Regions from separate parts of the Mesorhizobium sp. M0016 genome, predicted to be linked through region 1. Evidence: riboswitches for the same ligand, from Rfam matches in the RefSeq annotation. Region 1 holds a riboswitch; the other holds the start of a gene.
What was found. A riboswitch is a leader RNA that binds a small molecule or an ion and turns the genes downstream of it on or off. The one in region 1 is predicted to bind thiamine pyrophosphate.
Positions count from the first base shown of each region.

Region 2: it holds a riboswitch for thiamine pyrophosphate, as region 1 does, so the genes downstream of both, NKJ88_RS05340 (YkoF family thiamine/hydroxymethylpyrimidine-binding protein) here and thiB (thiamine ABC transporter substrate binding subunit) in region 1, are expected to answer to the same signal.

Region 1 covers NZ_JAMYVM010000011.1:174,385-177,586, reverse strand. The annotation lists gene thiP (thiamine/thiamine pyrophosphate ABC transporter permease) at 1-722, opposite strand, end outside; gene thiB (thiamine ABC transporter substrate binding subunit) at 943-1,950, opposite strand; TPP riboswitch at 1,994-2,108, opposite strand; gene NKJ88_RS17920 (thiamine diphosphokinase) at 2,271-2,930, shown strand; gene NKJ88_RS17915 (ABC-F family ATP-binding cassette domain-containing protein) at 2,932-3,202, shown strand, end outside.
Region 2 covers NZ_JAMYVM010000003.1:71,057-74,258, reverse strand. The annotation lists gene NKJ88_RS05355 (DUF2934 domain-containing protein) at 26-265, shown strand; gene NKJ88_RS05350 (hypothetical protein) at 422-673, opposite strand; partial or broken gene NKJ88_RS05345 (GSU2403 family nucleotidyltransferase fold protein) at 909-1,298, opposite strand; TPP riboswitch at 1,509-1,621, shown strand; gene NKJ88_RS05340 (YkoF family thiamine/hydroxymethylpyrimidine-binding protein) at 1,612-2,220, shown strand; gene NKJ88_RS05335 (ABC transporter permease) at 2,476-3,202, shown strand, end outside.

The DNA of each region.
Region 1 (3,202 bases):
ACCGTCAGCGTCACCGCTCGCGCCGGATCGAAGTCGAAACGCAGCGCCTGATAGATGGCGACTTCCAGCGTCGTCGCCGCCGGCCCGCCGCCGAGGATCAGGACGATGGTGAAGGAGGTGATGCAAAGCATGAAGACAAGCCCGGCGACGCCCGGCAGCGCGGCGCGCAGCACCGGCCACTCGATCAGCCGGAAGGCTGGCCTCGCCCCCATGCCGAGCTGGCTCGCCAGCCGCCATTGATCGGCCGGCACCGTTCCCAGCGCTTCGAGGAACAGCCGGGTGGCCAGCGGCAGGTTGAAGAAGACGTGGGCGACGAGGATGCCCGACAGCCCATAGATGTCGGGCCAGCTCTGGCCACCGATCGCGGCGAAATAACCGGCGCGGCCATAGAGCGCCAGTATTCCCAGCGCTCCGACAATTGCCGGCAAGGCAAGGGGCACAGTGAATAGCTGCAGGATGAAGCCGCGTCCGAAGAAGCGCGGATGCCGCGACAGCGCCCGGGCGACGAAGAGCGCCGGTACGGCGGAAAGCAGAGTCGAGAGCGCAGCCTGCCAGAGCGTGAAGCGGACAACGCGCAGGAGATAGAGGTCAAAGGCGGACGCGGCGCCGGAAAGGTCGTGCGCGCCTTCGCGGATAAGGCCGGCGAAGGCGCCACCGATCAGCAGCGCGATTGCCACAAGCGCGACAATGCCGGCCGTGATGCGGGGGTCAGAGCGTTGCACTCTTTACCGGGCGTCGCGTTCCTTCGCGCCCCCCTCTGTCCTGCCGGACATCTCCCCCACGAGGGGGGAGATTGGCGGTTTTAGCGCTCCGCTCATTCCTGCAGCTTCGGAGATTGGCGAAAGTCAACGTAAAGGCCAATCTCCCCCCTCGTGGGGGAGATGTCCGGCAGGACGGAGGGGGGCGCCGTAGAGCACTCATCTTTTGACTATACAGCCAAATCTACTTGCTCATCACCGCCAGCCATTCATCCACCCAGGCCTTGCGATTTGCCGCGACCTCTTCCGGGCTGAACAGCAAGGTCTTCGCCGGCTTGACCAGCCTATCAAAAGCCGGATTGAGCGGCTTGTCGGTTTTCCCGGCCGGGAACATCCAGTTGGTCTCCGGAATGACATCCTGGAATTTCGGCCCGGTCATGAAGGCCAGGAACTTCGCCGCCAGCGGATTCTTCGCGCCCGTGGTGGTGATGCCGGCGACCTCGATCTGCAGATACTCGCCTTCCTCGAACGAGGCCGCCTGGTAGCGCCCGGTGTTCTCCGCCACCATGTGGTAGGCCGGCGACGTCGTATAGGAAAGCACCATCGGCGCCTCGCCCTTGGTGAACAGGCCGTAGGCCTCGCTCCAGCCCGGCGTCACCGTCAGCACTTTGCCCTTGAGTTTCGCCCAGGCTTCCGGCGCCTTGTCGCCATAGACCGACTTAACCCACAGCAGCAGGCCAAGGCCCGGCGTCGACGTCCTCGGATCCTGGATGACGATCTTGTCGGCGGCATCGCCCTCGACCAATTCCTTCAGGCTCTTCGGTGGGTTCTTCAGCTTCTCGGTGTCGTAGACGACGGCGAAATAGCCATAATCGTAGGGCACGAAAGTGTCGTCGCTCCAGCCGCCCGGCACGTTGTTTTCAGCCACCGCGCCATGTGGGACAAACAGGCCGGAAGCCTTGGCTTCCGCGGTGAGGTTGGTGTCGAGGCCAAGCACGATATCGGCTTTGGTCGACGCACCTTCGAGCTTGACGCGATTGAGCAGCGCGACGCCGTCGGCCACCGAGACGAAGTCGACGCTGCAGCCACACTCGGCCTCGAATTCCTTCTTCACCTGGGGGCCTGGACCCCAGTCGGCAGTGAAACTCTCATAGGTATAGATCGTGAGTTTTTCCTGCGCGCACGCAGGGCTTGCCAGTAGCGAAACAGCAAGCCCAAGCGCTGGGACAAGACGGGACAAAAAAATGCGCATCGGCGCCTCCTTCATTCGTGTTGAAAGGAATTGAGGCGTCGGGCTGTCCGAAGCGTCTAATCCCTCCGCCGGTACAAACCGGATCAGGTTCAGCGGGTTGGCGAGACTGCCTCTCAGCCGGTCCGCGAAGATCGCGTCCGGCACCCCGTTAGAGCGTTTCGACACATAGGCCCGGCCAAGGTGCCACGCAAGTGGAAGTTTGCCCGAGCGTGATCCCGGAAAGTGGAATCCGTTTCCGGAAAAAGATCATGCTCCAACAAAGAGTGACGGTGCCGCTCGGCCTTCCGTTTCGTCGGCGGGGCTGGTAAGGGCCAGCGGATATGAGCACATTCACCATCCTGCTTGGCGGCGATCTCGTCCGCACGCCGCGGCTCGACCGCCAGGTCGCGGGCACGCGCGTCATCGCCGCCGACGCCGGCATCGATCATGCCCGCCTGCTCGGCGTGATGCCGGAGCTGTGGGTCGGCGATTTCGATTCCGTGCCGGCGGACCTGCCTGCCGATCTCGCCGCCGTGCCGCGGGAGGTGTTTCCTCCCGAAAAGGACAAGACCGATGGCGAACTGGCGATCGCGGCGGCATTGGAACGCGGCGCCACCAGCCTGGTGCTGGCCGGCGCTTTCGGCGGCAAGCGCGCCGACCACGCCTTCCTCCATCTGGCGCTCAGCCTGCGGCTGGCCGAGGCCGGCACAAAATTGCTGTTGACCAGCGGAGCGCAGGAAGGCGCCCCTCTGCTGCCTGGCAAGGCCGGCTTCGACTATGCCGACGGAACGCTGTTTTCGGTGCTCGGCTTTTCCGATCTTTCGGGCCTCACCGTGTCCGGCGCGAAGTGGCCGCTCGACCATGTCGAGGTCGTGTTCGGCTCGTCGCTGACCATCTCGAACGAGGTCAAGTCCAACACGACCGGGGGCGGCCTCGAAATCGCGCTCGGCCATGGCCGCGCGCTGCTGCTCGCCCACCCCTACCCCTTGCCTGAAAGCTGACATGGCCCCGCCCCTTCTCAACCTCGACGGCATAAGACTGACCTTTGGCGGCACGCCGCTGCTCGATGGCGCCGAACTGACGGCGTCCGCCGGTGACAAGATCGCGCTCGTCGGCCGCAACGGCTCCGGCAAGTCGACGCTCCTGAAGATTGCTGCTGGTCTGATCGAGCCGCAAGACGGCGAGGTCTTCCGCCAGCCTTCGGCAACGGTGCGCTATCTCCCGCAAATGCCCGACATGGACGGCTTTGCCAATGTGCGCGCCTATGTCGAGG
Region 2 (3,202 bases), on a different contig from region 1:
ACCGGACCCAACCACGGAGGCTTAAGTGACGGACGACAAACAGGACCGCATTCGTCAGCGCGCGCACGAGATCTGGGAAAAGGCCGGCCGGCCTGAAGGCGCGCATCAGGCACACTGGGAGCAGGCCACGGCTGAAGTCGATGGCGCGGTCGCCAAGCCCAAAAAGGCGGCGAAGAAAGCTGACGCCAAGCCCGCCAAGGCAGCCGCCAAGCCAAAGGCCGCGAAGCCTGCCGCCGCAAAGTCCGGCAAAGCCAAATCGAAATAAGGCCAGAAATAAGGCCAGTCGAAATAAAGCAAGGCCGGAATTCGCTGGCCGGGCCATCCTTGGCGCCCGCCGTTCAGGCGCGCCCGAGCCTCTCAACCTGACGAATTGCGCCTGCGACGGGCAGCGCAATTCCTTGTGTTTGGCGACAGCCGCCCCTCATGCCTCCCAGGCATAACTCGACAGCGCAAAGCGAATCCCGGCAGCTGTCATAGCCAGTTCGCATTCGGTGATCTGGCGCAGGTGGCGCAGATAGCGCGTTACAGTCTGTGGCAGCCAGCCGGCGCAGGCCTCGACATAGGCGCGGCTGTGAACAAGGGTGCCGGTCGACAGCCTCTCGTCCTTCTCGGCAACGACTTTCAGATATTGGCGGATGAAGCGGATGTCGTCGGCAATGTCCTGGCTGGCCATTCGCCAGGCCCCGGCGAGACGTTGGCACTGATCGAATGACAAGGGCAACAAAGGCGGCGGCAACGACGGGGGTGACGGCAAAGGACGAGAGAGATCGGCGAAGGCAACATGGTTCGCTGTGCTCAAGGACATTCCTCTCTGCAAAAAGAGATATCGTACTTTATGTACGAATCAGCGTCAAGCCAATTTCGTACAATTGGGACGATGGCAATGAATATAGCAGCGGACGCTTCAGCTAATCACGCATCGTGAATCCTTCAGGAGTCGCACCAATCTCGCGGAGGGCTTTTCCCAGGATGGTGTTGACTGTTTCCCTCGTGTCGGCGTCGAACAGGTTCAGGCCGCGCCGGATCGTCTCGCGCCAGTTTTCGCCCTTGTCCCACGCTTCCATGAAGGCGAAGGCAAGGTCGTCCTGGCGACGCGTGGCTTCGAGCGCTTGGGTCAGCAGGCGCGCTTGATGGAGATCCTTCTCCCGCTTGGCCCCAGCGCTCGGCCCGAGTCGCGAGGCGACGATCAGCTTGTGGATGGCGTAGCGCTGGGGCGAGGGGACCAGCACAGGCAAGCCCGAGCGATGCAGGAGCGCAGTCCGGATGGGGTCGCGGATAAGGAGATCCAGAAACCGTAAGGGCTGCGCGGAGTCTCTGCCGTTTTCTTATAATTACGTTTATCAGCTTGAATTTCAACGCAGTTATAAGAAATTCGTGGAAACCTTATAACGCAACGAACTGACGAGTCGCTCTGAACGCCCGGGCGCCCGGCCCGTCTGGCCCAAAACACGTTGCCGCAGTGCCTTCAACAAACGGCTTCCCCAATGTCGCGAACAATGCTTTAACCCGCTCATCCACAGGGGTGCTCCGTATGGTCGGGGCTGAGATGAGGGCGGCAAGCCTTCGGACCCTAAAGCTGATCTGGATAATACCAGCGGAGCGAGGCGGGCGATGTTTTCAGGCGCACAGATTTCCCTTTATCCCATGACCGGCGATTTCGTCGGCGTCATCCTTGGCGCGCTCGGCGCGCTCGATCCGTGGCGCGACCGGCTGCGGATCGAAACCGACGACATCTCGACGCTTATGGTCGGGCCGCCCGAGGTGCTGTTTCCCGCCATGCGCGACCTGTTCGTCGCGGCGGCCAGAAGCGGCAAGCACTGCGTGCTTTCGGCAGCGGTCTCGCGCGGCTGTCCGGGCGAGCCCGACGATCCGATCTGCCGCTCCGACGAGACCGGCGGCCCCGCCATTTCGCTGGACGAGCGCAAGATCGCCGCGATCCGCGCCGTCCAGGCCACGCCGTCGACCGGCCAGCCGGTGGCGGCGCAGTTCTCGCTCTACGTCATGGGCACGGGCGATCATATGGACCAGATCTACGGCTGCATCGATTTCCTGAAACAGTCCGGCGTCTTTGAGCGCTCAAAGAACTTCTGCACCAAACTGCGCGGCGATGCCGGTGCCGTGTTTGCCACGCTCAACGAGGCCTTCTGCCGCTTCGGCCCCGGCGCCGGCCACGTCACCCTCGACATCACGATCTCGGCGAACAGCCCGAGCGCCGTCTGAGCCGCGGCTCAAGCGTCGTTCCTTGAGGATATTGCCGTGGCTGGTTTATCTGACCCATTGCGTGGAGGAGATGCCCCTGACCCCTCAGCACAAAGAGGAGGGGAGCCATTGGCGATTGGCGAAGACCGCGATGCCCACGAATCTCCCCCCTCGAGCGGGAGATGGCTGGCAGGCCAGAGGGGGTCCCAGCGCGTGGAGCGCCGACGTCCTTTTCGCATCGGCAAGGCGTGGGCGCTCCATGCGAGACGACCCCCTCTGTCGCCTTCGGCGACATCTCCCCCTCGAGGGGGGAGATTAGCCGCAGCCCTCGCCAAGACCATCCCCGCCGCCTGCGCCTCCGCCCTGCTCCTCGCGGCGTGGGAGCTCTACGCCCGCTATGGCGGCGCTGCCCCCATCATGCTGCCGCCGCCGTCGCGCGTGCTGCAGCAGGCCTGGGAGCATCGCGCCGCACTCGCCGACAACACCATGCCCACCGTCCGCGCCACATCAGCCGGCTTCGCCTGCTCGTTGGTCGCTGCCTTCGTGCTTTCGGCGCTGGTCGATTTCTTGGCCCCGCTGCGCCGCGCGCTGTTTCCGCTGCTGATCGTCAGCCAGACCTTGCCGCTGGTCGCGATCGCGCCGCTCATCGTGCTGTGGTTCGGCTTCGGGCTGATGCCAAAAATCCTGCTTGTGGCGCTCGTCACCTTCTTCCCGATGATGGTCGCGCTGGTCGAAGGTTTTGCTGCGACCAGCAAGGAGATTTCGCAGATGCTCGCCGCCATGGGGGCAGGGCGCTGGCGTATCTTCTGGCTGGCGCGCCTGCCTTCGGCGCTGCCCTATTTCTTCGCCGGGCTGCGCATCTCCGTCACCTACGCCGTGGTCGGCGCGATCTTCGCCGAATATGCGGGGGCGGCGAAGGGGCTGGGCATCTACATGCTCAATGCCAAGAACAACTTTCGGCCCGATCTGGTGCTCGCTGCCGTCGCCGTCAGCGCCGCGCTCA